DNA from 4 places in the Micromonospora mangrovicola genome. Region 1 is predicted to be linked to each of the others. Evidence: riboswitches for the same ligand, from Rfam matches in the RefSeq annotation. Region 1 holds a riboswitch; each other region holds the start of a gene.
The links. Region 1 has a riboswitch for cyclic di-AMP ahead of ACL02O_RS31455 (transglycosylase family protein). Riboswitches for the same ligand answer to the same signal wherever they lie in the genome.

Region 1 (7,455 bases):
GGGCCATCCACCTGCCACCGTTCCAGGCCGCGGTGCAGCGCGGCGTCGGTGCGGTGATGATCTCCTACAGCAGCTGGAACGGCCTGAAGCTGCACGGCCACCAGTACCTGATCACCACCGTGCTCAAGGGAGAGCTCGGCTTCTCCGGCTTCGTCGTCTCCGACTGGAACGGCATCGACCAGATCGACGGCAGCTCCGGCTTCACCGCCGCCGAGGTCAGCACCGCGATCAACGCCGGCATCGACATGGTGATGGTCCCCACCGCCTGGAAGAACTTCATCAGCACCCTGCGCGCCGAGGTGCAGAACGGGCACGTGCCGCTGAGCCGGATCGACGACGCCAACCGGCGTATCCTCACCAAGAAGTTCGAACTGGGACTCTTCGAGCGCCCGTACACCGATCGGAGCTGGACCGCGACGGTCGGCAACGCCGCCCACCGCGCTCTCGCCCGGCAGGCCGTCCGCCAGTCCCAGGTGCTGCTGAAGAACAACGCCGGCGTCCTGCCGCTGGCCCGGGACAACAACAAGATCTTCGTGGCCGGCAAGAACGCCGACAACATCGGCAACCAGAGCGGTGGCTGGACCATCTCCTGGCAGGGCTCGTCCGGCAACATCACCCCCGGCACCACCATCCTGGAGGGCATCCGCGCCGCAGTCGGGCCGACCACCACGGTCACCTACAACCAGCGCGGCATCGGCATCAACGACACGTACCGGGCCGCGATCGCGGTGGTCGGCGAGACGCCGTACGCCGAGGGGCAGGGCGATCGCACCGGGAGCATGAGCCTGGACCGCGAGGATCTGCGCACCATCTCGACCCTGCGCAAGGCCGGCGTGCCGGTGATCGTGGTCCTGGTCTCCGGCCGCCCGCTGGACATCGCGGCCGAACTGCCCGGGTGGGACGCCCTGCTCGCCGCCTGGCTGCCCGGCACCGAGGGCGACGGCGTGGCCGACGTCCTCTTCGGCGGGTACGCGCCCACCGGCAAACTGCCGATGACCTGGATGGACTCGGTCAGCCAGCAGCCCATCAACGCCGGCGACGGCCAGGTCCCGCTGTTCCCGCAGGGCTACGGCCTGACGTACTGACCCGCATGCGGCGGGGAGGCGCCACCGGGCACCTCCCCGCCCCGGCTCAGCAGCGGGACCGGGGCTGCGGCCAGCGGACGCCCAGCTGCTCGGCGTACTCCCGGCTCCCGCCGGCGATCTCCGCGTCGTGCTTCGGGTCGGTGTCGCGCAACCGCTCGACGAACGACGTCGCCTGGTCCGCCGGGTGCCCGGCGGGTCGGAGGGTGAGCCGGAACTGCAGGAACGGCAGGTCCTGCCGGATCCGCCGGTTCGGGTGCAGGAACGACAGCTCCACCCGGTCCCGCTCGGACGCCCGGGCGTGTGCCCGGGAGAGCCGGCAGTCGCAGCGGCCGAGCAGGTCCGGTTCGGCCGCCAGCCGCTCGCGCAGCAGCCGGGCGAGGGTACGCGCCGGCCACTCCCAGCCGTGGTCGTGCTCCACCCGGTCCAGCTCCGCCGCGTACGCACCGGCGTCGAACCGGAAGGCCGGCAGCGGGTCGTCCCGCCCGGGGCTGCGCCAGCGGTGCCAGCGGACGCGGTCCCCGTCCCGGTCGACGGTCACCCGCAGCGCGCCGCAGCATCCCTCGGTGCACCCCGCCTCGGCGAGCATCACCTCGTGCGGCTCCGTCCCGGCGCGCAGCCGGCCGAGCAGCTCTTCGGGAGCCCCGGGCTGCCCGCGCGTGAATGCCCTGGCGGTCACCGGCCCCCCGTCGACGAGGGGACGCAGCTGCACGTCGGCCGGGAGGGCCGGATCGGGCACCACCACCCGCAGCCGCAGCCGGTTCACGGGGCCGTCCGGGTCGAGCCCACGCCGCGCGACGGCGGTGAGCGTGCCGATCAGCGTTGCCCGGCGGCCCGGCGGCTGGTCCAGCGTGGCGAGGTGACCGCTGCGCAGCTCCTCGGCCAGCCGGGCCGCGTACGCGGCGTTGTTCAGGGTGGCCGGGCCGGCGGCCAGGTGCCGGGCGAGGTCCGCGACCGCGTCGGCCGCACCCGTCCAGTCGGCGACCTGAGCCGGTTCGTAGCGGGGGCTGGCCATGGTGAGCAGCACCCGGGCGGCGTGCCGAACCACGTCGACGTCCAGCCGGTCCGCGCGCAGCACGGTGCCCAGGTCGGTGACGCCGGCGGCCCGCCGGTCGGTGGCGGACCAGCCACAGTCCGGCAGTGCGACGGTCCTCGGCCGGGCCGGGGAGGTCGTCCGTGGACGGGCCCCGGATCCGCCGCCGTGCCGGTTGGCTCAGCAACCGCGCGTGCAGCTCGGCGACCGGCCGGGGTGGTGGTTGGGCGAAGAACCAGGTCAGCGTGTCGTGCAGCAGTTGGCGAGCCGCGGCGGCCGGGAGGGGGTCGGCGGCGCGGTCCGCGCGGTACGCGGCCTCGTCGGGGAACGGCCGGCCGCCGTGCGGCAGCGGGCCCTCCGGGTGCCGGGCGAGCAGTCGCCGGGCGTGGTCGAAGAGGGAGGGTGGGCCGTCGTCGGGCGCCCTGCGCCCGTCGTGGACGGTCACCGGAGGACGGTGGACTCGATTCCGTCGGTCATGGTGAGCGAGCCTGCCGCGGTGTCGGCGGCGTCGCAACGGCATTTCCGGCCGCCTTGTACGGCACCCACTGTGGTCTCGCAACTCGAGCGGTGAACCGTTCGCCCGGCCGGGTGAAGAACTTCACAAGAAGTGGGCGTTCGTCCGAATCGGTTCCTAACGTCGTATCCGTTCGCGATCGCGGACACCACGGGCCGGTAACGCCTAATCCCGCCGCCGGCCCGGTGGGACCTGGACCTCAGGCGGGAGCGGGGGACCCACACGTTCCTCGGTGCTCGACACCTCGGGGTGAAGCCGCCGTCCGGCGGCCGGGCTCCTCGGCCCGAACCCGACAGCTCACCTCGTCGGCGTGGAGGAGTTTCACCATGGCAACTGAACACGTCGCTCGTCACCGACGGACCACGCAGCGTCGCACCGCCGTCGGGACGCTCGTCGTCGGCGCCGCCACCGGCGCCGCCGCGATCCTCGGGCCGGCCGCGCCGGCCAGCGCCTCGAGCGTGAACTGGGATGCGATCGCCCAGTGCGAGTCCAGCGGCAACTGGCACATCAACACCGGCAACGGATACTACGGCGGCCTCCAGTTCTCCCAGAGCACCTGGAAGGGCTACGGCGGGCAGAAGTACGCCGCCCGCGCCGACCTGGCCAGCCGCAGCGAGCAGATCGCCATCGCCGAGAAGGTCCTCGACGGGCAGGGCATCGGCGCCTGGCCGGTGTGCGGCAAGAAGGGCGGCTCGACGAAGCACTACTCGTCGGGGTCGAAGAAGTCGCCCAAGAAGGTCACCAAGGACCGGTCGCCGCGGGGCGACAAGTCGGTCACCCACAGTCGCCGCTCCACGACGAGCACCGGCGGGGCCGGCAGCTACGTGGTCAAGCCCGGCGACACCCTGTCCGAGATCGCCGAGGCGCACCACGTCGCCGGTGGCTGGCACGCGCTGTACGAGCGCAACAAGCGCGTGGTCGGCGACAACCCGGGCCTGATCTTCCCGGGGCAGAAGCTCGACCTGCGCTGACGCGTCACGGGATCCGACCTCCCCGGCGGATCCGCGCAACGCCCGGCCGGGCAACCGGCCGGGCGTTGCGCGTCTCGTCCGGTGACCCCGCGCGCCGCCGCCGGCCAGCCCACTGCTCATCCGGTACGTCGGGGAGTGCCGCCGGGGACACGCCGCCCCAGGTGTGTCCGGGCTGCTGGCGTACCGGCGGACGGTCCGACGCGGTGCGCGCACCGTCACCGTCGGACGCGGTTGCTATCGTCACGGTGCTCCGGACAGACGTGAAGAAAGCGCGGCTATGACCAACGACCCCTTCTCCGCGGCCGCGAGCCTCGACGAGCTGCTCACCCAGACCCAGCAGGCGCTGTCGTCGATGCGGGCCCGCGCCGCCGAGGACGCCGACGGTGACCCCGGGCGGCTGCTGCGGGCCGAGGGCTCGGCGGCCGACGGTCGGGTGCGCGCCGTGGCGGTCCAGGGTGGGCGCATCGAGTCCGTCACCGTCGACCCGGCGCTGGCCGAGGCGGGTTGGGACCGCCTCTGCGGGCAGGTCGTCGAGGCGGTGAACGCCGCCCTCGCCGAGCTCGATGCGCAGGTCAGCGCCTCGGCCCGGGCCGACGTCGACGCGCTCGCCGCGCGCCTCGGTGGGCTGCAGGAGCAGTCGATGCGGCAGATGGAGATGTTCAGCCAGGCGATGGAGGGCGTGGTCGCCCGGCTCAACCGCGCCGAGGAGGGCGCCGCCCGGGCCGACCGTACCGCCTGACGGTCACGTCCCCGGCAACTCTCCTCGACCCGGCTGCTGACGCGACGAAGCGGCCGGTCGTCGGGAGGACGACGACCGACCGCTCCGTTTCTGATCAGCTCAGGGTGACCGCCGTGTCGTCGACGACGAAGGAGGTCTGCAGGGAGCTGTCCTCCACGCCGCTGAACGAGATGGAGACGGTGGTTCCGGCCTTCGACGAGATGTCGAAGGACTTCTGGTAGTAGCCGGACGCCTTGTTGAGGTTGGAGTAGGTGGCCAAGGTGGTGCTGCCGGCCTTGACGGTCAGCTTGTCGTAGGCCGTGCTGCTCGTCGTCTCAGCCGAGTCGATGTGCAGCCAGAAGGTGAGGGTCGCCCGGCAGCCGGACGGGATCGTCACCGACTGGGACAGGGTGTCGGTGTGGGTGGTGCCGTAGCCGTCCAGCCACGCCTTCCAGGAGCCGCTGTGCGCGGCCTGGCCGGAGGAACTGGTGATGACGCCGGAGGTGGCGGACCAGCTCACGTTGCCCGACTCGAAGCCGGGGTTGGCCAGCTTCTGGCCGGAGCAGGAGCCGGTGGGCGGCGGGGTGGTGGTGCCGGAGCAGGTCGGGTCACCCGACTGCGCCGGTACGCTGACCGCGTCCCAGGCGGCCTTGACGGTGTTGAACTCGGTGCAGCCGGTGCTGCCGTAGAGGTTCTTCGCCGCCTGCAGCGTCCAGGTGCGGTACTTCAGGTACGACGACGAGCTGGTCTTCAGCAGCATCGCGTTGTACATGATCTTGATGGCCTTCTGGATGCCCAGGCCGGTCACGCTGCTGCCGTTGCAGGTCGGGCTGGTCGGCTGGCCGTTGGTCGGGCTGCTGCCCATGGCCAGCAGGTAGAACCAGTGGTTGCCCGGGCCAGCAGCGGCGTGCACCTCGGTGCTCGGGATGCTGCTGGAGTAGCAGTTCGGGTCACCCAGCGCCGACGGGTTGTACATGTTGCGGATCGGGCCGCTGCCCACCAGGTTGACCTTCTCGCCGACCAGGAAGTCGGGAGCGTCGTAGGTGGACGGCTCGTTGGCGTACCACTCGGTGGCCGCGCCGAAGGTGTCGGCGACGAACTCCTGGGTGCCGCTGCCGGAGATGCCACCCGGGGTGTGGTCGTCGATGCCGTGGCCGATCTCGTGCGCGACCACGTCCAGCGAGCCGATCCACCCGCCGGCGGTGTTCTTGCCGATCTGGACCTGGGTGCCGTCGTAGTAGGCGTTCTGGTCGTTCAGGCCGACCCGGATCGGCCAGTAGCCGCCGTTGCCGTCGGCGCCGTTGCGGCCGAGCCACGCCGAGAGCATCTTGCCCTCGGTCTGCGCGCCGAAGAACGCGTCGACGCAGCCGGTCTCCTTGTTGCTGGCGGTGCCGTTGCCCCAGACGTCGTCCGAGCCGCTGAACGTGGTGTTGTTGGCCGCGTCCTGGCAGACCAGGGTGGTGTGGCTCGGGTCCTTCATTGAGTACGTGCTGCCCGACAGCGTGGTGGTCAGGGTGACGGGGCCGTTCCAGGCGCCGGTGCCCGTGCCGCGCATGACGTGTTCCTGCGTGCGGAGCACCTTGCCGGTGCTGGCGTCGACGTCGACGGTGAGCCGGCTCGGTCCGTCGGCGCTGGTGCCGCGCACCGTGGTCTCCCAGGCCAGCGCCGGGTGGGCGCCGAGGGTGTAGACGACCAGGGCGCTGCCCTCGACGGCGGTGACCGTCGTGAGCTGGGCGCGGGCGGTCTTCTCCGCGGCGGTCGAGGTCAGCTTCGGCGTGGTGGCGAGACTGCCGATGGCCTGCTGCTGCGCCACGGAGGCGTACTTGAGGTTGCCGGCGGCGTCGGTCGCCAGCACGAAGTCACCGCCGGTGACCGGCAGGCCCTTGTAGGTGCGGTCGTAGGCGACGTACTGGGTGCCCTCGGAGGAGAACACCTGCTTCTGCACGAACGCCTCGTCGGCGCTCGCGTGCAGGTACGAGGGGCGGGAGGCGACCAGTGCGCTGGCCGACTTCGCGGCGAGCGCACGGGCCTGGGCGGCGTCGGGGGCGGGACTGGGCGGGGCGGCCTGCACGGCCGCGGCGGTGCCCGCGGCGATCAGGCCGGCCGCGGCCGCACCTGAGAGCGCGGCAAGGCGGGGTGAGAGCTTCAAGGGGGTGTGCTCCTGTTCCTAGGCGCGCCGCACGGAGCCCGGTGGGGGCGCGTGGCGCGGTACAGCCATGAGGCGGGCGACGGCCGCTCTCCGGGGCCTGCCGGCGTGGGCCCTGGTTCGACAGATCGACCGCCTGAATCGCCGGGGGTCGGCGACTCGTTGGAGCACAATCACACGGCCCCGGGGTCGGAGCAATGGGTGACCTGGGCAACCGTCGCCTGTTGATCGCGGCGCGGAAAGGCGGAATTCACGAAGCCATGATCTTCGATAGCCCCTGATCAGGGCGAATGAGTTCCGGGATGGGCGAGAGCGCGCCCGATTGGCGGCTATTGCCGCTCTACGCTCATCGGGCGTATTCGCCCTCGGTCAACATGTCGATCAGTGCGGGGCCTTCCGGGCCGCCGGCGGCTGCCGAACGGCCCTGCTTGATCAACCGTCCGGTCGATGTCACGACGCGACATCCGCCCGATTACCTACGGGTAACAAATAATCGACTGCTATCTCATCGTGTCGGGCAGGTCGGAATGGTGCCGTTCGCCCCGGCGAGGGCGGCCGGGCGCGCCGTGCCGGGTCCGCGCCTCCGTGCCGGTGAGCGGTCCGCGGCGGCGCAGCACGAAGCCACCGGTGAAGGCGACCCCGCGCACCTCCCGCAGCCGGCCGGCGAACCGCCGGGCTGCTGATCCGCCTCGGGCCGGTGTCCGGGGTGGGGCCCGTTCGACGGGCGGGGCGGGGCATCGGCACCCGCCGCCACCCGGTGCGCGCAGCGGCCTCCCGGTAGGAATCTGTCGGCGACTTTCGTTTGGTATGGAGAAAAGTAGTCACGGAACTAGCGAAAGCTATGGACAGGCTGAAGGTAAGTCAGTAGTGTCGGGCAACATCAATATGTTTCGTCGAGATGAACTGCCCGGCACGGCAGCTCTCGACTGTGGCCCACCGGCGGCGCAACACGTCAGGTGACCACGACCGGCCAGGGATGGCCGTACCCCGG
Region 2 (7,455 bases), on a different contig from region 1:
TTTTCCGGGATGATGGACACCCCGGTAGGGTCGCCGAAATGACCGCCGCCCCGATCCCGGCACGCCCCGCCCGCCTGCCCTCGCTGACCGGGCTGCGCTGGATCGCCGCCCTGCTGGTCTTCGGCTTCCACGTCGGCACCATGCGGATCGTCGCCGAGCCCGACTACAAGGCGGTGGTGGACAAGCTGTTCTCCCTCGGCCTCTCGGGCGTGGAGTTCTTCTTCATCCTCAGCGGGTTCGTGCTGGTCTGGTCGTACCGGGACGGCGAGCCGCGGCGGACCTTCCTGCGCCGCCGGCTGGCCAAGATCTACCCGAACCACCTGGTGACGTTCGTGGCCGCGCTCGCCGTCGCGTCCTGGTTCGCCGACCCGGTCGCGCCGTGGGCCGCCGTCGGCAACCTCCTCCTGGTACAGGCCTGGATCCCCCTCGACGGCTACTTCTACAGCGTCAACAACGTGAGCTGGTCGCTCTCCTGCGAACTGGCCTTCTATCTGTGCCTGCCGTTCGTGCTGCCCCACCTGCGCCGGGCCCGGACCGGCCTGCTGTGGGCCGCGGTGGTCGCCGCACCCCTGCTCGTGCTGGCTCTCTGGCCCGGCCAGCTGCTGGTGCCGGAGGAGAGCCGGTGGTGGTTCACCCAGATCTTCCCGGTGGCCCGGTCGCTGGAGTTCTGGATGGGCGTGGCCGCGGCCGAGCTGATGCGCCGGGGCCGCTGGCGGGGGCCGGGCCTGACCCTGGCCAGCCTGCTCTTCGTCGCCACCTGGGTGGTCGCCGCCCAGTGGATCCGCGCCGAGTTCTGGGCGGCCCTGCTCGCGGTGGCGTACCTCCTGGTCATCACCGCCGCGGCGGACGCGGACGTGCGGGGCCGGCGGACGCCGTGGCGGTCCCGCACGATGGTCTGGCTCGGTGAGGTCTCGTTCGCCTTCTACCTGGTGCACGTCCTGGTGATGACGACCGTGCTGCGGCTCACCGGCGACTGGGGGAAGGGACTGGACGGCTGGTGGGGACCGCTCTCCGCGATCGGTTTCCTGCTGGTCAACCTGCTGCTCGCCGCCGCCCTGCACCGCTGGGTGGAGCTGCCGATGACGCGCCGGCTGGGACCGCCCCGCCGAGCCGGCGCGCGGGCCACCCCCGCGCCGTCCGTCCCGGCGCCCGCCGGGCCGGTCGAAGCCCGCGCCACCCTGCCGCGATCCGTCGAGTACGCCGGGCCACGCGACCCGGCCTGAGCGGCGCGACCGCCCCTCCGCCCGCCGCCGACGTCGCCGGCCCTTCCGAGGCCGAGGTGCGTCGCTCCGCGCCGGCCGTTGACCGGTCCCGATCACCGGCCCGGCCCGGCCGCCCGCTCGACCGCGCCCTTGGAGAGCCCGCCGTTCGTGCCGACCGGGCAACTCATCATGATCGGCGATGGCCGGCGTGACGAAACGGGCTGGACGAGGAAATCGTCCATGCTGGTCGGTGCCCGTGCGCGGGGCCGCCGCGACACGCCCGGCGACGGTGCGGACCGGCGGTGACGGCGGTAGGTTGGGACCGTGCTCCCGATCGCGCTCACCTGTCCCGTGTGGTGGGTGGCGCGCTGGACGGCCCGCATGCTGGCCAGCCTGGCCGTGGTCGTCGCCTGCTCGCTCGGCGCCACCACGCTGCCGGTGGGTACGGCCGCGAGCGCACCCGCGGCGGCCCGCCTCGCCGGCCCGGTCGAGGGGTCGTCCCGGGTGGGCAAATCCGTCGCCGCGTCCGACTCCGCCCACGCCCGGCTGCTGATCCGCTGGTCCGACCGGGCCGACGCCGCCGGCCGGGCCCGGTCCGGTGCCCTCGGCCTCCCGGCGGGGACGGCGACCTCGCCCGCGGGCTCCGGCACCCGCGCCGGCTCCGCGGCGCGCTCCGCCCCGCGGTCGGGGGCGTGGGATCGGGACGCGGCGGGCGCCCTCCCGGGCGTCGTGCCGGCCGCGGCGCCACCGCGGCCGACCGGGGTGGTCCCGGTCGGCCGGCAGCGCCCGCCGGCCGGGGCGCCCCCGGCAACCGCCGGCTCCCGGGCCCCGCCCGCGCGCTGACCTCCTGCGGCGGCCGCTCCGCCCGCACCGCACCACAGAACCTCACCCCCGCACCCGCCCGACGGCGGCCCGGCGGCGCCCCCGACGGTGGCGCCCCGCGCCCGGGCTTTGCGGACTCCTCCGTCACGACGACGCTCCCCGTGAGGTGTCGACCATGGAAAAGACCGTTCTCTACCACTTCCTCACCGCTGTTCCCGAGGCCGCCGCCATCTGGTCCGCCCTGCTTCTGCTCGCCCTCGGCCTCCTCGCCGCGCTGGTCGCCCGTCCGGAGCGGGACAGCCCGCCCGACGCGACCCCCGATCCGGCCGCCGAGGAGGCCGCCCGCCTCGCCGACCTCGGCCGGTACGCCGACGAGGTCGCGGTGGCCGCCGCCGGGGCCGCGCAGAACGCTCGCCGCCGGCGGGAGCAGTGGCTCGCCGCCCAGGGCGAGGCCGACCGGGCCTGGCGGGCGTACGACGAGGCAGAGGCGGCCGCCCGTCGCCTCGCCGGCGTCGCCGCGCTGCCCGAGCCACACACGCCCCGTACCCCGGCCGAGTACGCGGCCCGGGAGCGGTGGCTGCACCACGCCGCGATGGCGGCGCACTGGCGGGGTGACCTGACCGCCCGGCAGCTCGCCGACGTGTTGGCCCACCGCAACGGCTGGGATCCCCGCCGGCACCCGGCCGAGCAGGAGATCGTCCTGGCCCGGGCGGTACGTGAGCACCGCCGGCGCGGCTGGCGGGTCGCCGCCGAGCGGGAGCGGCAGGCGTGGCGGGACGCCGAACTGGCCGCCGACGCGGCCCGCGCCCTGGCCGTCGAGGCGTACGCGGCCGCGACGGCGGTACGCCCGGGACACGCCGCGCCGCGCCCGGCCGAGCCGGCCGGCCGGCGCCCGGCGCCGGCCGGTGCCGCCGTAGCGAGCGCGCAATGGCGTCCGGCCCGGGTCGGCTGAATCGTTACCCGAATTCGGTGAGCCCCGTCACGGTGCGCCGGAAACGGTCATCCGGATCAGGTCGGGTGATTGAACCCCGCGATTGCGGGCCGGTCGCCCACCCGATGCCCGATTGTCGCCCTAGGGTTCCGACTCAACTGCGTGTCCCATTGAGTGACGTCAGTGACCGGCTGTTCCGGTCAGAGTAATGAAGTTCAAGGTTTACGCAGGTGGGGGCGCTTGGCATGAGGCGTACCCACCGGTAGTGTCGGCGCGTCCGGTGCGGTTTTCGATCGCAAGTGGCGACGCCGTGCCGACCCGCTCAATCGTGATCTCACGAACCGGGGACCCAGTGCAACACCGGGGTGAATCCGCGAGCCTACGGGCCGCGGTAGGGCGTACTTCCCGCCCGAATCCGTCAGCTAACCCGGTAGGCGGTGAAGGAAGGAGTTCCATCCTCGTGCCGACCTCCCCCCGATCCTCCCCCCGCCTCCACGGCGCACCGGCGCCGGCGCTCGCCTGACGCGTCCGGCACCCCTCAGCCCGGCACACCCGGGCGCTCCCTTTCCCGCGGCCACCCGCCCCTCGCGAACGCGCGTGAGCTCCTCCGCGCGTCGGGCCGGCGTGCGCCGCTCCGGCCCCCGTGGAGGAACACGTGAAGCACCACCTCAAGCGTCAGCTGCGGCGCCTCGCGACCGAGCGCCCGTACCAGATCATCGCCGGCTCGGCCGCCGCGCTCGTGCTGGCCGGCGGCACCGGCGCCGCACTGACCACCACCGACGACTCGCCGGTCCGTCAGCAGCACACCGCCTCCGTCGCCGAGCTGGCCCCCCGGCTCGGTGACGCCGCCGCCGAGGCCAAGCTCGCCGCCCCGGCGTCGCCGTCCGCCTCGCCGAGCGCGTCGCCGTCGGCGAAGGCCAGCACCGCCAAGGCGGACCCGGACGTCACGAAGAAGGCGAAGCCGAAGCCGAAGCCCCCGTCGACCAAGATCCTCCGCTACACCTACCAGGCGCAGACCGCCTACTGGAACTGCGGCCCGGCCGCGGTGCGCAACGCGCTCAGCGCGAGCGGCGTCGAGACCACCCAGGACGCGATGGTCGCCCCGCTGAACGCCGGCGAGAACGGCACCAACTCGGCCGAGGACACCACCCGCGGGCTCAACCAGATGGTCAAGGGGAGCCCCTGGCGGACCCACATGATCCCCGGCCCCGCCACCCCGGCGCAGATGGACCAGCTCCAGGCCGACGTGGTCAAGGCCGTCACCGACGGCCGGGGCGTGGTCGCCAACATCGTCGGCTCCGCGACCGACGCCGACGGCGGCTGGCACTCCTTCCCGGGCGGCCACTACATCGCGGTGGTCGGCTACAAGAACGACGGCCGCACGGTCCGGATCGCCGACTCGGCCGACCCGTCGCTGCCGGCGTACTGGATCAGCACCATCGACCTGGCGAACTGGATGGCCACCCGCGGCTACTCCGCCTGATCGCACCCTTCCCCGCCCGGGCCCCGGCTTGCTGAGCCGGGGCCCGGCGTCGTCCGTCGGGCCTTCCGCCCGCCGTCCGCTCTCGCGCGTCCTGTCCGTCCGGTGGCACACTGCGGCCTATGGGCGACGCGACCGCTACCCGCCATCTGCTGCTGTTGCACGGCATGGGCGCCACCGGCGAGGTGTGGCTGCCCTGGGCGCCGCTGCTCGAGCGCCGCTGGGCGGGCCGCTGGCTCGCCCCCGACCTGGCCGGGCACGGCTGGTCGCCGCTGCTGCCCGGGTACTCCTTCGAGGCCCTCGCGCGTCAGGTGGTGGAGGGGCTCGGCCCGGTCGCCGAGCGGCTCGGCCCCCGGGACCGCCTGGTGATGCTGGGCCACTCGCTCGGCGGTGTGGTGGCCCTGGCCCTGGCCGCGCGGGCGCGGCGCCTGCCGGTGGACGCGGTGGTGGGGCTCGGCATCAAGGCGGTGTGGTCCCCGACCGAGCTGGCGAAGGCCGGCGAGCTGGCCGCCCGCCCGGTGACCTGGTTCGCCAGCCGGGACGAGGCCGCCCGCCGTTACCTGCGGGTCTCCGGACTGGCCGGACTGTTCGCCCCGGACCACCCCGTGGTGGACGCCGGCCTGCGCCGGGAGGACGGCCGCTGGCGGCTGGCCATGGACCCGGCCGCCTTCGCGGTGGGGGAGCCGCGGCTGCCCGCCCTGCTCGCCGCGACCGACGTGCCGGTGCTGCTGGCCCGGGGTGAGCAGGACCCGATGGTGTCCGACGCGCAGCTCAAGGAGCTGGGCGTGCCGGTTGCCACACTGCCCGGGCTCGGCCACAACGCACACGTCGAGGACCCCGAGGCGGTGCTCGCCCTGCTCGACCCGTACCTGTGACCGCCGGTCAGGCGGTGGGGGACAGCGGCGAGCCGTCCGGGGCGACCGGATCGGCGGCCCGGGGCGCAGGCGGATTCCAGCGCGGTTCGAGTTCCCGGCGGGCGGCGTCGAGGAACGCCTCCGCGTACGAGTCGTCGGGGAAGTCGCCGAGGTAACGGGCCCGGGTGGCCCAACGGTCCGCCGCCTTCGGGTCGGTGTCGAGCAGCTCGGTCAGCACCTGGTCCACGTTGGACATGTCCCGGCGCAGCAGGTAGCCGGAGGCGGCGAGCGGGAAGCGCGCCACGAAATCCGCGCCCTCGGCCCCCATGTCGGTCACCGCGTACGGCTTGCCCGAGTACAGCCAGTCGGAGATGACCCCGGAGACGTCCGAGATCAGCGCGTCGGACCGGTTCACGCACTCGGCGAGGGTCAGCTCGCGGCCGGCCGCCGCGCCCCACAGGTGGGCCCGGCCGGTCCTCGCCAGGTCGGCGGCGAGCAGCTCGGTGAGCCGGGCGAGCTGCCGCGCCGAGGTGGGGTTCTGCGCGGTGTACGGGTGGGCCCGCAGGATCACCGTGGCACCCCGGTCGAGCAGCCGGCGGAGCATCGTCTCGGCCACCGGCAGTGAGCAGTAGTTGGCGTCGGCGTGGTGCCCCGTCCAGGTCGGGGTGTAGAGGACCGTCGGGGCGGCCAGGCCGCGCGCCGGTTCCCGGCGCACCTCGATCGCCTCGACCTGGGGCCGGCCGACCACGACGAACTTCTCGGCGGGGATCTCCACGCCGGCCCGGGCGTACCGCTCGATCGCCGCCGGACCGGCCACGAAGATCCGGTCGAAGATGCCGGAGACCGGGTTGGCGCTGGGCGCCTTGTCGCTGTCGCCGTGGTGCAGCTGCACGTGGGTGAGCTGGGAGAAGCGGATGCAGTGGCTGTTCTTCGCCCCGTGGTTGACGTAGAACGCCACCCGCAGGCTCGACACCAGCGCCTCGTCCATCGCCTTGAGCGTCGGGCAGAAGACCACCGGCGCGCGGGTCGCCGCCGCGATGGTGGACAGGTGGTCGGGCTCCCGCACCAGCACCATGAACGGCCGGCCGATCCGCTCCAGGTACGGCAGCCACATGGTGACCTGGTACTCCGACCCGGGCGGGGCGGAGAAGTAGAGCAGGAACTCGGGCTGGTGCCGGCGCAGCGCCCGGCCCACCGGGCCGCCCCCGGCCGGCGGCCGGAACCGGCGCCGCGCCAGGTCCAGCCCGATCGCACCGCAGCCGCCCGCGACCAGCAGGACGGCGACCAGCGCCACCCAGGTCGGCAGGTCGAGGGCGGCGGCCGCCGCCACCACGGCGAGCAACCCGAGCAGCGCGTCGTCGAGCCGGGCGGCGAGCCGCGGGGACCAGGAGCGGACCGGGAGGTTGGCCGCCCGGATCTCCAGCGCCCCGGCGTCGCGCAGCGGCCTCGCCAGCAGCACCAGGCCGAGCAGGACGGGCGCGGCGAGTGCCAGCGCCGGGTCGAAGGTGTGGTCGACCCGGCGGGCGTACCCGACCAGGATGCCGGCGGCCACCAGGACCGCCTCGGCGACGGCGTCGGCACCCGGCCGGACACGGCGCTCGACCGCGGCGGCGGCCAGGGCGGCGACGGCGATCGCCAGGCCCCAGCCGGTCGCCCCGGTCAGCGCCACGACGAGGAACGCCAGTACCGCCAGCCCGGCGGTCAGCACCCGGGCGAGCAGCTTACGGACCAGGTCACCACGCATGTCGCCGGTCGCCTCCGTTGCGCCGTCAGCCGGCGTCGACGCCGCTGGGGAGTTCGTCGTCCGCGCCGCCGATCGGCTGGGCCGGCACCGCCACCACCGGCTCGCCCGGCGCCCGGCGTACGTCGATCACCTGGCCGGTGAGCTCGGAGATCAGCACGTCCAGCGAGGCCTGGGCGACGGCCTCGGCCGACAGCAGGGTGTGCTCCGGCTCCTCGCCGAACGCCTTGGTGCGCATCGGGGTGGCGGTGCGCTCGGGGTTGATGCAGTTGACCCGCACGCCGAACTCGGCCCACTCGTCGGCGAGGGCCTGGGTCAGGTTGACCAGGGCGGCCTTGGTGGCCGAGTAGAGCGCGTACTGGGCCCGGCCCCGGGTGTAGGAGCTGGAGGTGTAGAGCAGCAGCTGCCCCTTGGTCTGCTGGAGG
Region 3 (7,455 bases), on a different contig from region 1:
CGGGCGGCGTCGGATCAAGTGTGCCGGGCACGCGGCGTGCACCGCCGGACCCCCGGTCCGCGCGCAGCACGCCGGGCCGGCGAGGTGCCGGCCCGGCGTCGGGTACGAAATGTTGTTCAGCTCTTGAAGGCGTCCTTGACGTTCTCGCCGGCCTGCTTCAGGTTGGCCTCGGCCTGGTCGTTGCGGCCCTCGGCCTCGAGGCGCTCGTTGTCGGTCGCCCGGCCGACGCCCTCCTTGACCTTGCCGGCGGTGTTCTCGGTCGCGTTGCCGATCTTCTCGTCGAAACCCATCGGAACCTCCACAGAGCAGCTGTCCTGACGATGTGGAGGTACCCCGCCGGCCGGCGGCTCAACCCACATGAATCACCCAGAGTGCACCCGGGCGCGGCTCAGCCGACCGGGCGGAAGCTCCGGAGCCGGAGGCTGTTCGCCACCACGAAGACCGAGGAGAAGGCCATCGCGGCCCCGGCGATCATCGGGTTGAGCAGGCCGGCGGCGGCCAACGGCAGGGCGGCGACGTTGTAGGCGAAGGCCCAGAACAGGTTGCCCTTGATGATGCGCAGGGTGCGGCGGGAGAGCCGGATGGCGTCCACCGCCGCCATCAGGTCACCCCGGACCAGGGTCAGGTCGGACGCCTCGATCGCGACGTCGGTGCCGGTGCCCATGGCCAGCCCGAGGTCGGCCTGGGCCAGCGCGGCGGCGTCGTTGATCCCGTCACCGACCATGGCCACCGTCCGGCCGTCGCCCTGCAGCCGGCTTACCACGTCGACCTTGTCGGCGGGCAGCACCTCGGCGACCACCTGGTCGATGCCGACCTCGGCGGCCACCGCCTGCGCGACGGTGGCGTTGTCGCCGGTGAGCAGCACCGGGGTCAGGCCCAGTTCGAGCAGCCGGGCGACGGCCGCCCGGCTGGTCGGCTTGACCACGTCGGCCACCGCGAGGATGCCCCGGGCCTGGCCGTCCCAGCCGGCCAGCACCGCCGTCCGACCGGCGGCCTCCGCGTCGGTCGCCGTTCGCGCGACCTCCTCGGGTACGTCGAGACCGCGCTCCCGCAGCAGCCGGAGCCGCCCGACGACCAGGTCCCGGCCGTCGACCGATCCGGTCACGCCGAGCCCTTCGGCGTTGGCGAAGCCGCTGACGGCCGGCAGCGGGCCGCGCTCGGCGGCGCCGTCGGCGATCGCCCGGGCGATCGGGTGCTCGGACGCGGCCTCCAGCGCGCCGGCCAGCCGGAGCAGTTCGTCGGCGTCCTGGCCGGCGGCGGGGAGCACGTCGACCAGGGTCATCTTCCCGGTGGTGACGGTGCCGGTCTTGTCCAGCACCACCGTGTCCACCTGCCGGGTCGACTCCAGCACCTCCGGGCCCTTGATCAGGATGCCGAGCTGGGCCCCCCGGCCGGTGCCGACCAGGAGCGCGGTCGGCGTGGCCAGGCCGAGGGCGCAGGGGCAGGCGATGATCAGCACGGCCACCGCGGCGGTGAACGCGGCGGTCGTCCCGGCCCCGGTGCCGAGCCACCAGCCCAGTGTGCCGGCGGCCAGGGCGATCACGATGGGCACGAAGACCCCGGAGATCCGGTCGGCGAGCCGCTGCACGGCGGCCTTGCCGGTCTGCGCCTGCTCCACCAGCTTCGCCATCTGGGCGAGCTGGGTGTCCCCGCCGATCCGGGTGGCCCGGACGACCAACCGGCCCCCGGCGTTGACGGTCGCGCCGACCACGGTGTCCCCCGGCCCGACCTCGACCGGCACGGACTCGCCGGTGAGCATGCTGGCATCAACCGCCGAGGTGCCGTCCTCGACCACGCCGTCGGTGGCGACCTTCTCGCCGGGCCGGACCACGAACCGGTCCCCGACGACGAGCTGGTCCACCGGGATCCGGGTCTCCCGGTCGTCGCGCAGCACCGCGACGTCCTTGGCGCCCAGTTCCAGCAGGGCCCGCAGGGCGGCGCCGGCGGTCCGCTTGGATCGGGCCTCGAAGTAGCGGCCGGCGAGGATGAAGACGGTCACCCCTGCCGCCGCCTCGAGGTAGATGTTGCCGGCGCCGTCGGTGCGGGTGATGTCGAAGCGGAACGGGTGGGTCATCCCGGGCATCCCGGCGTCGCCGAGGAAGAGCGCCCAGAGCGACCAGCCGAAGGCGGCGAGCGTGCCGAGCGACACCAGGGTGTCCATGGTGGCGGCACCGTGCCGCAGGTTGATCCAGGCCGCCCGGTGGAACGGCAGGCCACCGTAGGCCACGACCGGGGCGGCGAGCGTCAGTGACAGCCACTGCCAGTAGTCGAACTGCCAGGCCGGCACCATGGCCAGCAGGATCACCGGGACGGTCAGCACCACCGACACCCACAGCCGGGTACGCAGCGCGCGCAGCTCGTCCACCGGCTCGGCGGTCGCCTCGGTGGCGGCCTGCGCGGGCGGCGGCGGTACGGCGGCCGTGTAGCCGGTCTTCTCCACCGTGGCGATCAGGTCGTCCGGGGTGACGTCGTCGGCGTACCGGACGGTTGCCTTCTCGGTGGCGTAGTTGACCGTCGCCTCGACGCCGTCCATCCGGTTGAGCTTCTTCTCGATCCGGGCGGCGCAGGACGCGCAGGTCATGCCGCCGATCGCGAGTTCGATCCGGTTCGGCGCGACCGGCAACGCCTTGGCGGTCGAGGTCATCGCGGCACCTCCTGTCAGCTGTGTCCGTGGCCCGGGGTGCCGTGGTCGGCGTCCGGGCCGGGTGCGGTGGTGGTCGGCGCGGCGGGCGGCGGGACGTCGCCCGCCACCACGGTGAACTCCGCGGTGTGCACCGCGTCGCCGTGCCGGAAGTCCAGGTAGAGGCGGTACGTCCCGGTTGAGGGCACCTCGGCGGCGAAGGTGACCGCCGGGCCGGCCGGGGTCCGCCCGTCATCGGGCGTGCCCTCCGGGTGCACGTGCAGGTACGCAAGGTCGCCCTGGCGCAGCGCCACCAGGTGCCCGTACGCCCCGAGATAGGGCTGGAGGTCGGTGACCGGTCGCCCGTCCCGGCTGACGGTCAGGGTGAGCCGGCTGGTGCGGCCGGGCTGTGGGGACCCGGCCAGGGTGACGGTGTAGCCGTCGACGGTGGTGCTGGTGGCGGGTGCCGGCAGCGGCCGGGATTCCAGCGCGCCGGGGACGGTGACGTCCACCCCGAGGGTCAGCGGATCGCCGCCGGCCGGGGTGAAGTCGGCGAAAACCCGCCAGACCCCGGGCCCGGTGAGCGGCGAGGCGACCTGCCAGACGCCGTCGGCGGCCAACTCCGGATGGACGTGCCGGAAACCGGAGAGGTCGCGCCGGGCGACGATCAGATGCATCCGCTTGTCGTGCGCCACGTCGAAGCGGGTGACCGCCCGGCCGTCCGGTCCGGTGATCCGGAAGGCGAACTCGCCGCCCGGGGCGGCCGTCGGTTGCAGGGTGTAGCCGCGGTCGGAGACGAGCAGCCCGCCGGGCAGGTGGCCGGCGGCGTCTCCGCCGGCGTGGCCGGCTTCGGCGGAGTCGTGGCCGGGTCCGGCGGTGTCGTGGCGGCTCTCGGCGGCGGGGGCGACGGGGCCGACCAGGTGGCCGGCCCCGTACGCCGCGCCGAACACCGCCGCGAGGCCGAGTGCAAAGCCGCTCAGCTTCGTCGCCGTGTTCATCGTGGCACCTCGGTTTCCTCGGGTCGGCGGACCCGTCACGCCCCGACGAGGTCGTATCCGGCCTCGTCCACGGCGGCGCGCACGGCGCCCGTGTCCAACGGGCTCTCGCTGGTGACGGTGATCTGGCCGGAGGCCAGGTCCACCTGCACATCGGTGACGCCCGGGAGGGCGCTCACCTCGGTGCTGACCGAGTTGACGCAGTGCCCGCAGGTCATGCCCTGCACCTGGTACGTGGTGGTAACCATCGCTACTCCCCTTCCCGCCGCCCCATCCTATACCCCCCAGGGGTAGCTGGAAGAGAGCCGGCTGCCATTTCGGTCCGATGCCAATACCCCGTGGGGGTATTGCCACTCACCGGACCGTACCATACCCCCGAGGGGTACGCTATCCTCGATCTCATGACCGCACCGTCGACCCCGACCCGGGGCTACACCGCCAGCAAGGACCAACTGCTCGCGCGGCTCCGCCGTATCGAGGGCCAGGTCCGCGGCATCGAGAAGATGGTCGAGGACGACCGCTACTGCATCGACGTGTTGACCCAGATCTCCGCGATCCAGGCAGCCCTGGACAAGGTCGGCCTCGGGCTGCTCGACGGGCACGCCCGGCACTGCATGCACGAGGGCGCCGCCGAGGGGCGCGCCGACGAGATGGCGACCGAGATGATGGCCGCCATCGGCCGGCTGATGAAGCGGGGCTGACCCGGGACTTCCGGCCCGCCCGACCCGGCCCGCCCGACCCGGCCCGGGCGGGCCGCAGCCGTCGTACGTTCGGGGTGGCGACCGGGGCCGGCGCCCTCCTCGCGCCGGACCGGCCGACCCTCGGGTACGGAGAGGAGGGCGGCCAGATGATGTGGGACGGCCCGATGATGGGCTGGATGTGGATCTGGTCCCTGCTGGGGCTGGTGGTGCTGGTAGGGCTGGTGTGGCTGGTGTTCCGGCTCACCGAGCGGGACCGCACCGGGGACCACACCTTGTCGGCCCGGCGCATCCTCGACGAGCGGTACGCCCGCGGCGAGATCGACGAGGAGGAGTACCGCCGCCGTCGCGCCGGCCTCGCCTGAGCGGCCGGCGCCGAGTGCCCGGCGATGTGACCGGCCGGGCCGTGCGCCGGCCCGCTGCCGCGTCGCCACGGTGGTGCCGCCCTGGCGGCCCTCGGCGGGCGGCCCGGGCCGGACGGGACCACGGAGGTCGCATGGTGACACTCCGCAGCGTGACCATCGATCTCAAACGCGACGCCGGTCACGCAGGGCCACGACGAATTGGGGCTTCTGGTCGGCTTCCGGACGTAGATCCCGCCCGGGCTCTCGGGTAACCTCGCTGCCGGTCACCGCCAAAGGCGCGCAGCGGCGCCAGCGGTACCACCGCCCAATCGCCGGCAGGCGAGCCGGGGAACCAGGTACCTGGGGTGAGTCCGCGCGAGCGGTAGGGGCCACTTCCGTCCCGAACCCGACAGCTAACCCGGTCGGCGGTCGACGGAAGGGAAAATTGTGACGGCACCCCTGCGCCGCTGGTTGACACCCGTGGTAGCCGTGTTCGCCGCGTGCGCCATCGTCGTCGGGCCCGCCCCGGCGCCGGCCGCCCCGAGCACCCCCACCCCCTCCGAGCACGAGGAGGACGGTGACCTGCTCATCACCGACGCCATCGCCCAGGCGAACCGGAACTACCTCCAGGCCAAGACCAAGCTGGAGAAGTCCAAGAAGCGCCAGCTCCAGCTCGCCCAGGAGGTGAAGGCGGCGGAGGAGCAGCTCGACGCGCTGAGCCCGCAGATCACCGCGATCGCGGCGCAGTCCTACCGGACCGGCCGGCTCGGCGCGATGACCATGCTGCTGGAGAGCAACTCGCCGGACTCGTTCGTCCACCGGGCTGTCGCGCTGGACGAGCTGAACATGGTGCACGCGCAGAAGCTCGCCGACATCAACGCCGCGAAGACCCGCGCCGAGCAGGCCAAGCTGGCCCTCGACGCCGAGGTTCGCGAGCAGCAGAAGCAGGCCAACGTGATGGCCCGGGAGAAGGCCGAGACGGAGAAGGCGCTGAAGCTGGTCGGCGGCCTCGGCTTCACCGGCGGCCTGGTCTCGGCCACCTCGAAGGTGGCCGCGATCGGCCCCGGCCGCACCGCCGACGGCGACTGGAAGCCCGAGTCGTGCAGCGAGGACGACCCCACCACCTCGGGCTGCGTCACCCCGCGCACCCTGCACGCGTACAAGGAGGTGAAGAAGGCCGGCTTCAACCGGTTCGTGGGCTGCTACCGCTCCGGCGGGCCGTGGGAGCACCCCAAGGGCCGGGCCTGCGACTGGTCGCTGCAGAAGAGCGGCTTCTCCCCCTGGCACAACAACGACATGCGGATGTACGGCAACAACGTCGCCGCATTCCTCATCCGCAACGCCGACCGGCTGGGCATCTACTACGTGATCTGGAACCGGCAGATCTGGTTCCCGGCGACCGGCTGGAAGTCGTACAGCGGACCGTCCAACCACACCGACCACGTGCACATGTCGCTGCTGTAGCTCCGGCACCCCCGACCAGGGCCGTCCCGCGAACGCGGGGCGGCCCTGGTCGCGTTCGGGGTTCGGTCAGCCGGCGAGGGCGGCGGGCGCCTGGTCCGCGGCCCCGGCGGCCGGACCGGGCAGCGCGCCGCTCGGCTTGCGGGCCGGCGCCTCGGCCACCGTCCGCACCTCGCCCGCGCTGAGCCGGTACGACATGCCCACCACCCCGCACCGCCCGGCGGACACCCGCTCGGCGAGCACGGCGGAGCGGGCCAGCATGGCCTCCACGGTCTGCGCGATGTGGATGTCGACGATCCCGTCGACGTCCTCGACGCCCTCCCGCGCGGCCCGCAGCAGGCTGGGGGCGACGGCATCCACCACCGCGCCGAGGTGCCCGGCCGGGGACGTGCCGGTGCTCACCGACTCGCGGGCGGCCTGCACCGCGCCGCAGGAGTCGTGCCCGAGCACCACGACCAGCGGGGTGCCGAGCACGGTGACCGCGTACTCGACGCTGCCGAGCACCTCGGGGCCGACGGTGTGGCCGGCGGTGCGTACCACGAAGAGGTCGCCGAGGCCCCGGTCAAAGATGATCTCGGCGGCGAGCCGGGAGTCGGAGCAGCCGACGATCACCGCGAACGGGTGCTGGCCGTCGGCGACGGCGGCCCGGTGACCGGCATCCTGATTGGGATGGCGTGGGGCGCCGCTGACGAACCGGCGGTTACCGGCGTACAGCTCCGCGAGCGCCTGTTCCGGAATGTTCGGCGGCGTCAATGCAGTGCCCTCCTCGTCATGCCCTGACGGCCCTCGCTGGGCTCGGCGCGACCGGTCACGGCAGTCACCTCGTCCTCGCGCGAAACGACCTGGTCAGCCCGGTCGGCGGCGGAGGCGGCCCCGCCGACCACCGTCACACGCAGCACAAGGCACGTCAAGATTTACCTGATACGCATTTCGTGCGTTGAGCCACACCCGGACCTTGCCCGGCGCTCACCCCCGCGGCCCACCGGCGCGACCCCGGACCGGGCCAGGACCGGCCGACGCCCCAGCGGGCCATACCATGACCATCATGGCGACGACAGCGGGCGGGAACGGGAGCCCCCGGAACTGGACCTTCCTCACCAACCACGGGCACGTGCTGCTGGCCATCGCGCGCAACCCGACGGCGCGGCTGCGGGACGTGGCCGGGGAGGTGGGGGTGACCGAACGAGCCGCCCAGGCGATCGTCGCCGACCTGGAGGCGGGCGGGTACCTCCGGCGCACCCGGGTGGGCCGGCGCAACGAGTACACGATCAACCCGAGCGGCCACTTCCGCCACCCCGCCGAGGCCGACCAGCAGGTCGGCGCCCTGCTGGCGCTCT
Region 4 (7,455 bases), on a different contig from region 1:
ACGCCTACAAGGCCGCGGGCATCTACCTCACCCACTTCACCGGCGCGCAGTGGAGCGAGACCAAGGCGGTCTCCAAGTCCGACGCCCGCCCCGGTGACCTGGTCTTCTTCTACAGCGACCTGCACCATGTCGGGCTCTATCTCGGCAACGGGTTGATGGTGCACGCGCCACGGACCGGCAAACCGGTCCAGGTCGCGAAGGTCGCCTACATGCCGGTCGCCGGGTATCGCCGGGTCTACTGACCCCGATCAGCACGAAGGCCCCCGGTCCACACGGACCGGGGGCCTTCGTCGTCGGGACCGGTCAGGCCGGCGCGCCGACCGCGGCCGGCAGGATCTGCACGTCGTCGAGGTTGACGAACATCACCCGGTGGCCGAACTGGACCTGCACGTACCGGTTCTCGCCCCGGATGACGGTCCAGTCACCCGGCGCCGAACCGTCGAAGGTGACGGCCCGGTAGTACTCGCCCGGCAGGACGCCACCGACCGCGTACCGCTGGCCCGCCGCGAAGGTGTACTGGAGCGGCGCGATGGTCTGGACCGGCACACCGGCCGGGTACGCCTCCCGCTCCGGGTAGGCCCGCCCGTACACCGGAATCGTGGCCCTGCCCGGCTTGGGGGTCACCACGAAGCCCGCCGCCCACTTGGCGGTGGGCGCCGAGGCCGGGTTGTGGAACCACGCCTTCTGCCCGAGGTACCAGATCGCCGTCCAGTCGCCCTGGACGTCCGCGAGGGCGTACGTCTGGCCGGCGGAGGCGCGGGCGCCGTGGTCGGAGATGTACATGGTGTCCGGCGTGCCGTTCGGGCGCAGCCCGAGGTCGTTCACCAGCGGCGCGTCGGGGCTCGGCGCGGTGTGCAGGATGACCGACGAGGAGCCGCGCAGCGGGCAGGGCGCGGCCGGCGGCTTGGGCGTCGGCACGCCCGGCGGCTGCTGGTTGCAGCCCGTGAAGGCCGGCTGGTTGGTGGCGTAGTCCGGGTCGATGGTGACCAGGCCGGTGTGCGGCGTGCCGGTGCCCTGGAACGGCGCCTTCATCAGGTCGAAGTAGTGCGACCAGTCCCAGTACGGACCCGGGTCCCAGTGCATCCCGGCGACGTACCCGGGCAGGATGCCGGGCACGTTGTCGTGGCCGAGGATGTGCTGCCGGTCCAGCGGGATCTGGAAGCGCAGGGCCAGGTGGCGGACCAGCTTGGCCGAGGTCCGGTACATCGCCTCCGTGTACCAGGTGCCGTGGCCGGCGAAGCCCTCGTGCTCGATGCCGATGGACTTGGCGTTGACGTACCAGTTGCCGGCGTGCCAGCCGACGTCCTTGGCCTTGATGTGTTGCGCGACGTAGCCGTCGACCGAGCGCAGCGTGTAGTGCCAGCCCAGGTAGTCGGCCCGCTTGACCAGGTTCACGCTCGGGCCGAAGTAGCCCTCGGTGTCGTGGATGATGATGTACTCGATCTTCTGCTGCGCCGGCCGGTTGCCGAGGTCGTGGTTGCCGTAGTCACCGGGGTTGGCGCTGAGCTGCTCGTACGGGGCGGGGATCCACTCGCAGGCGAGCCGGACCGGGCACTCCAGCCCGTCCGGCCGCTCGGCGCGGCGCAGCCCCAGCTTGTGCAGCCCGGACTCGTCCGGCGTCACCGCGGTCGCGGCCAGGGTCACCCGCTGCCCGTCGTCGGTGGTCCGGCCGGCGCCCTGGCCGATCTGGTCGTACACCTCGTCGGCGAAGGCCGCTGCGGCGTCCTCGGTGTCCGCGCCGGAGTACCGGGCCACCGAGCCGTACCAGGCCGCCGGGTCGCTGCCGGTACCGACCGGCCCGCCCAACCCCTTCTGGTACGACGCGAGCAGCGCCGCGCCGCCCCGGATGTTCGCCACGACGTCGGTGCGCAGCGTCTCCGTTGGGATGCCGGTGAGCGCGGCGGCCGCGTCGACGGTCTGCAGGGACGCCTGGGGCAGCACGTCGCCGGTGGGCGCGGCGGCGACGGCCGGGTCGAGGGTGAGCGGCCGGGACTCGTCGCCCCGGGGGTCCTCGTTCTCGTCCACGTGCGCGGCGGACGGGGTCGAGGCGACCTGTTCTGCGTCGGTGAGGTGCATCGGCCCGTAGCCACCGCTGGTGCTCGGCTGGCCCGGGTGGGTGTCCCAGCGGGACTCCAGGTAGGAGACGCCGAGCAGGACGGCCTGCGGCACGCCGTACTCGTCGGCCGCGGCGGCGTACTGCTGCTGCCGGTCGCTGGCGTTGTTGGTGGGCGGTTCGGCAGCCACCGGGCCGGTGGTACCGAGCGCGGTGGCCGCCGCCACGGCGGCGGCCAGCAGTATCCGTCTGCCCGACGGCGGGGGTGAGAGGTGCATCGAACCTCCAGACAGGGATGGGGGTCACTGCGTTCCCACCCTCACTCCGCACCCGGCTCGCGGTCAATACCTTTCCAGCAGGTAATCGGCTTTGAAGGAAACCTTCACCAATGTCGATCATGACCGCGAATTTACGTACGGAGTGTCACGGCCCCCTGGGTTGCGGATCGATAACAGCGATCTCTACTCTGGTCAATCGTCGGGCCGCCAGTTCACCGTCCAGCCCGGGTGGTGACGGTCGGACACCGCCGAGTCGCCTCCGGGCGAGCCGGGGACCCAGGTAACCGGGGTGAATCCGCAGCCTCTGCGGTAGGGCGGCTCCCTTCCCGCCCGAACCCGTCAGCTAACCCGGTAGGCGGTCGGGAAGAAGGAGTACGGAGCCCGGTGGCACACCATGCCCCGCGGCCGCCGTCGGTCCGGTCGGTCGACCGGCTGCCGGCTGCGCCGCGTTCACGCTGGTCCCGCTTCACCACCGCCCTCGCCGCCCTGGTCGGCACCGCCGTCATCCTGACCGGCGGCGCCACGGCGGCCCACGCCGACCCGTCGGTCGCCGAGATCGAAGCCCAGATCGACAAGGACTGGAACAAGCTCGAACCGGTCATCGAACAGGTCAACGCCACTCGTGAGGACCTCGCCGCCAAGCGCAAGCAGGCCGCGGCGCTGGCCAAGCAGATCGCCCCGCTTGAGGCCCAGGTCGACCGCGCCCTCGGGCAGGTCGGTGGGCTCGCCGCGGACGCGTACAAGGGGGACAACATCTCCACGGTGAACGCGCTGCTGGGCAGCCGCTCCCCGGGCGAGATAGTGGACAGCCTCGAACTGCTCGACCGCTTTGCGCACCGGCAGCAGCAGCAGGTGCAGACCGTGGCCGCGCTGCGCGACCAGCTGGCCGCGAAGAAGAAGCCGCTGGACGAGATGATCGCCAAGCTGGCCCGCACCGAGGCCCAGCTCGCGGCGCAGAAGAAGCAGATCGACGCCGAGATCGCCCGGCTCCAGAAGCTGCGGCTCAAGGTCTACGGCAACGGCGGTGGCGGGCCGCTGCGTCCCGCGCCCTGCCCGGCCGGCTACCCGGGCGGTCCCGGCGGGGTGGCGGCCAAATTCGCCTGCGCCCAGATCGGCAAGATCTACGTCTGGGGCGCCGCCGGCCCGGACCACTACGACTGCTCGGGCCTGACCATGGCCGCCTGGGCCAAGGCTGGCGTCTCACTGCCGCACAACGCCCGGCAGCAGCACGACGTCACCAGGCGGGTGAGCCGCAGCGAGCTGCGCGTAGGCGACCTGGTCTTCTACTACAGCGACCTGCACCACGTCGCGCTGTACGTCGGCGACGGCTGGGTGGTGCACGCCTCGCAGTCCGGCAAGCCGATCACGATGAAACGCGTCGACGACGGCCAGATCAACAGCTACGGCCGCCCGGGCTGACCGGTCCGCAGGGGCTCCCGCGACGCGGGGCCCCTGCGTCGTCGTTCAGCTCAACGGGTCGGCCAGACCCGCCAGTTGCGCCAGGATCGGCTCGGGGTCGGCCCGCGCTGCCCCTGGTAGCGCGACCCGTAGACCGCCGATCCGTACGGGTGCTCGGCCGGCGAGGAGAGCCGGAAGATGCAGAGCTGGCCGATCTTCATGCCCGGCCAGAGCGTGATCGGCAGGTTCGCCACGTTGGACAGCTCCAACGTGACGTGCCCGGAGAAGCCGGGGTCGATGAAGCCCGCCGTCGAGTGGGTGAGCAGCCCGAGCCGGCCCAGGCTGGACTTCCCCTCCAGCCGTCCGGCGAGCTGGTCGCCCAGCGAGATCACCTCGAGGGTCGAGGCGAGCACGAACTCGCCCGGGTGCAGCACGAACGGCTCGCCCTCGGGGACCTCCACCATCGACGTCAGCTCGTCCTGCTGGACCGCCGGGTCGATGTGGGTGTAGAGGTGGTTGTTGAAGACCCGGAAGAGTCGGTCCAGGCGTACGTCGATGCTGGACGGTTGGACCAGCGTGGGCTCGAAGGGCTCCAGCGCGAGCGTGCCCGCCTTGATCTCGGAGACCAGGTCACGGTCGGAGAGCAGCATCGGAACACCATAGCGACCGGTACGGGTGACCTGCGTGTCGGACTACATCTTCGTACACCTGTTCGATAGAATGTCCGCATGGCTTCCTGGTCCGATTTTGCCGCCGACGAGCCCCGACTCGCCGACGAGATCCGCCTTCTCATGCAGCAGTACGGGCCAGGGTTCGGCTACCTCGCCACGGTCCGCGCCGACGGCGGGCCGCGGGTCCACCCGGTCTCCCCCGTCATCACCGACGACGGGCTCTACTGCTTCGTCATCGACTCGCCCAAGCGGCGCGACCTCGAACGCGACGGCCGCTACGCGCTGCACTCGTTCCCGCCCGAGGAGAGCGACGACGAGGCGTACGTGGCCGGCCGGGCCCGGCCGGTGACCGATCCGACGACCCTGGCCCGGCTGGCCGAGCTGGGCCGGGCCGCGCCGCAGGTCGACTGGCGGCTCTTCGAGTTCACCGTCGACGTGGCGATGCTGACCCGGCGTGGGCAGGCGTCCCAGCCCGGCGCCGGTAGGCCGCAGGTGCGGGTCTGGCTCGACCCGCTGGCGAGCGCCCCGCCCCGGCATGCCGTGGCGGCCAAGGGGCGGCGGGGTCGGCACGGCTTCGACACCCGCCGCCCGGCCGCCTGACCCCCGACCAAACCGCCGGTGCCGGCCCCGTCCGAGGACGGAGCCGGCACCGGCGGTTCGGTGCTGGGCGATCAGGGCGCGCGGTAGGCGTTCCACGCGGTGATCATCCGGCTCGCCTGACCAGGGGTGAACTGGTACATGCACGAGTCGTAGGTGTAGTCCATGAAGTTGGTGATCGGGTCCAGGCCGGCAGCGGAGCAGGTGTCCCGACCGGTGGGGCACTGGTACGCCGCGGACGCCTCGGCCGGGGTGTCGTCGACGCCGTCGCCCGAGCCCTTACAGCCACCCTGGAAGGTGTGGTAGAGGTTCAGCCAGTGGCCGATCTCGTGGGTGCCGGTGTCACCCTCGTTGTAGTTGGTCGCGGTGCCGCCCGGCAGCGACTCGCCCAGCGCGACGACGCCGTCCATGCTGTCGAGCTTGCGCTTCGGGAAGGTGGCCCAGCCGAGCAGGTTGTCGCTCAGTTCGCCCAGGTAGATGTTCAGGGTGTTCTTGCCGCCCTCGCGCAGCGCGGTCTTCATCTGCCGCTCGGCCGAGGAGCCGTACACGATCGGGTACCACGACGGGTTGGTGACCCGGTTGATCTTCGTCAGCTGGAAGCTGAAGGCGGTGGGGGCACCGCCGGTCGCGCCGCTGTACGCCTGGTTGAGCACGGTGATCTGGGAGTTGATCATCGAGTCCGGGATGTTGCCGCCGGCGCGGGTGCTGTCCCGCTGGATGACGTGCACGACGACCGGCACGGTGACGGTGGCCAGCGGGGCGGCGGCCTGAGCGCCGCCGCGGAAGGCGGCCCGCTCACGCAGGGCGGCGGCGAGATCGGCCTCGCGCTCGGACACCTGCTTGCCGGTCAGGGCGTTGGGGTCCAGCTTGGTGCTGCCACCCTTGGCGACCCGGGCGTCGGAGTGGACGTCGGTCGGCTCCGCACAGGAGCCACCCGGAGCGGCCGAGAAGGCCGACGCAGCGGGAAGGACGCCCACGGCGGCGGTGCTGAGCAGCAGCGCGAGGGTCGTCGACGCGACACCGGCGGCACGCCGGGTCAGCAGGTTGGGACGCAGTCCCATGGGCCCACCTCTTTCTGCCGGCGCGACCTGGGGGTGTGTCACGCCGAGTCGGAGAACGTGGGGGAGACGTTACATCCCATCGACGAATTTGAGAACGACCATATGTTGCCGTCGTGAAACATCCTGCTGCTCGAACGCCCCGGAGCCGTTTCAAGATCGTTTCTGGGTGGTTGCGCGGTCGGCGAAGCCGCCACGGGGGGTACCTGGATGCACGGAGCTGGTGACCTCAGGTACAGTGGTGCCGCCTGCGGGTGTAGTTCAATGGCAGAACATCAGCTTCCCAAGCTGACAGTGCGGGTTCGATTCCCGTCACCCGCTCCACACGAAGGCCCTGGCCAGGACGCAAGTCCCAGCCAGGGCCTTCGATGTTCCGTAGCCTGCGATCGTTGCCCGTGCCATTGGCGTGCCGTTAGCCTCCGCTGAGGGGTGAGCGACCTGGCAGCGAAGCTGACCCGAGACGAGGCGATCGCCCTTGTCGAGCGAATCATGAGTGTCGACTACGCGGACGACGATGAGTTGGGCGGTTGGCTGGACCAACTTGAGCGAGACCTCGTCTGCCCGGACGGCTACGTCTCCGGCCTGATCTTCTGGACCGACCCCGAGTTGACGGCTGCTGAGGTGGTTGACCGAGCCTTGGCCTATCAGCCGATCCAGATGCGGTCCACGCCATGGACGGCGCCGCCGCCGAGCACATAGCCTCACCCTTCCCCACGCTCCTTAGCCCTTTTACCGGCCTTGTCCTTGGGCTTGCCTTTGCCGGCTGACTTCTTCGACTTCTCCCGGTCCGCGCGTACCGCCTCGTGCAGCGCCTGGGCGATGGCCCGATCCGCCTCAGCGGTGGCGTGCTGGTAGATCAACGCGGCCTGGGATGAGTCGTGGCCCATCCGGGCCATCAGATCGCGGGTGCTCGCTCCGGTCCGCGCGGGCCCGCAAGCGGGCCGCGCCGGCCCGGCCCCGGCCTGCTGGCGACCGCCGGCCGGCATCGGCCGGGCCGGCCAGCCACGCTGGCGGGCTGCAAGAGCTGTTTGCCCCCGGGCAGGGATCGACGACAGAGATGGGGGAAGCCTGTCCGGACGGTGCGGTAGTCGATGGTTGCGCGAGTCGCCATCTCCACCATGAGTTCCAGGCAGAGCCGCTCCGCGGTGGGTGGGACTCACGGCGGAGATGGCAATGAGGCCCCGCCGTGTGGCTGCAGGAGCGGGTGACCGGTCCTGGTGGGGTGTGGTTGTGGAGGATGTCGACCCGGTGGCGGGCCGGGCAGATGGTCGCGGCGTTGTCGGGTGGGAGGGGTTCGACCATACTGGTCCGCCATGGACCTGGACGAGTACCAGCGCGGCGCCCTCCGTACCGCCGCTCCACGTGACAAGAGGAACGAGCTGCTTCACCTGGTGCTCGGG

Region 2: another riboswitch for cyclic di-AMP. It lies ahead of ACL02O_RS10370 (C39 family peptidase); the one in region 1 lies ahead of ACL02O_RS31455 (transglycosylase family protein).
Region 3: another riboswitch for cyclic di-AMP. It lies ahead of ACL02O_RS07345 (coiled-coil domain-containing protein); the one in region 1 lies ahead of ACL02O_RS31455 (transglycosylase family protein).
Region 4: another riboswitch for cyclic di-AMP. It lies ahead of ACL02O_RS21170 (C40 family peptidase); the one in region 1 lies ahead of ACL02O_RS31455 (transglycosylase family protein).

What each region holds. Positions count from the first base shown of each region.
Region 1 is NZ_JBJZOG010000143.1:4,564-12,018, forward strand. Features, by position in the region: gene ACL02O_RS31445 (glycoside hydrolase family 3 protein) at 1-1,085, shown strand, start outside; gene ACL02O_RS31450 (hypothetical protein) at 1,132-2,160, opposite strand; cyclic di-AMP (ydaO/yuaA leader) riboswitch at 2,782-2,953, shown strand; gene ACL02O_RS31455 (transglycosylase family protein) at 2,956-3,600, shown strand; gene ACL02O_RS31460 (YbaB/EbfC family nucleoid-associated protein) at 3,878-4,339, shown strand; gene ACL02O_RS31465 (M4 family metallopeptidase) at 4,434-6,467, opposite strand.
Region 2 is NZ_JBJZOG010000018.1:43,773-51,227, reverse strand. Features, by position in the region: gene ACL02O_RS10385 (acyltransferase family protein) at 39-1,223, shown strand; gene ACL02O_RS10380 (hypothetical protein) at 1,527-2,045, shown strand; gene ACL02O_RS10375 (hypothetical protein) at 2,200-2,976, shown strand; cyclic di-AMP (ydaO/yuaA leader) riboswitch at 3,265-3,407, shown strand; gene ACL02O_RS10370 (C39 family peptidase) at 3,599-4,438, shown strand; gene ACL02O_RS10365 (alpha/beta fold hydrolase) at 4,558-5,310, shown strand; gene ACL02O_RS10360 (CDP-glycerol glycerophosphotransferase family protein) at 5,318-7,033, opposite strand; gene ACL02O_RS10355 (D-ribitol-5-phosphate cytidylyltransferase) at 7,059-7,455, opposite strand, start outside.
Region 3 is NZ_JBJZOG010000011.1:68,850-76,304, reverse strand. Features, by position in the region: gene ACL02O_RS07375 (CsbD family protein) at 117-290, opposite strand; gene ACL02O_RS07370 (heavy metal translocating P-type ATPase) at 389-2,644, opposite strand; gene ACL02O_RS07365 (hypothetical protein) at 2,659-3,618, opposite strand; gene ACL02O_RS07360 (heavy-metal-associated domain-containing protein) at 3,654-3,863, opposite strand; gene ACL02O_RS07355 (metal-sensitive transcriptional regulator) at 4,017-4,316, shown strand; gene ACL02O_RS07350 (SHOCT domain-containing protein) at 4,391-4,678, shown strand; cyclic di-AMP (ydaO/yuaA leader) riboswitch at 4,970-5,100, shown strand; gene ACL02O_RS07345 (coiled-coil domain-containing protein) at 5,105-6,121, shown strand; gene ACL02O_RS07340 (carbonic anhydrase) at 6,188-6,871, opposite strand; gene ACL02O_RS07335 (helix-turn-helix transcriptional regulator) at 7,155-7,455, shown strand, end outside.
Region 4 is NZ_JBJZOG010000055.1:21,812-29,266, forward strand. Features, by position in the region: gene ACL02O_RS21160 (NlpC/P60 family protein) at 1-242, shown strand, start outside; gene ACL02O_RS21165 (N-acetylmuramoyl-L-alanine amidase) at 304-2,331, opposite strand; cyclic di-AMP (ydaO/yuaA leader) riboswitch at 2,568-2,703, shown strand; gene ACL02O_RS21170 (C40 family peptidase) at 2,716-3,750, shown strand; gene dcd (dCTP deaminase) at 3,801-4,379, opposite strand; gene ACL02O_RS21180 (pyridoxamine 5'-phosphate oxidase family protein) at 4,458-5,000, shown strand; gene ACL02O_RS21185 (zinc metalloprotease) at 5,072-6,058, opposite strand; tRNA gene ACL02O_RS21190 (tRNA-Gly) at 6,306-6,379, shown strand; gene ACL02O_RS21195 (e9imm peptide) at 6,485-6,754, shown strand; gene ACL02O_RS21200 (hypothetical protein) at 6,757-6,942, opposite strand; gene ACL02O_RS21205 (nucleoside triphosphate pyrophosphohydrolase family protein) at 7,369-7,455, shown strand, end outside.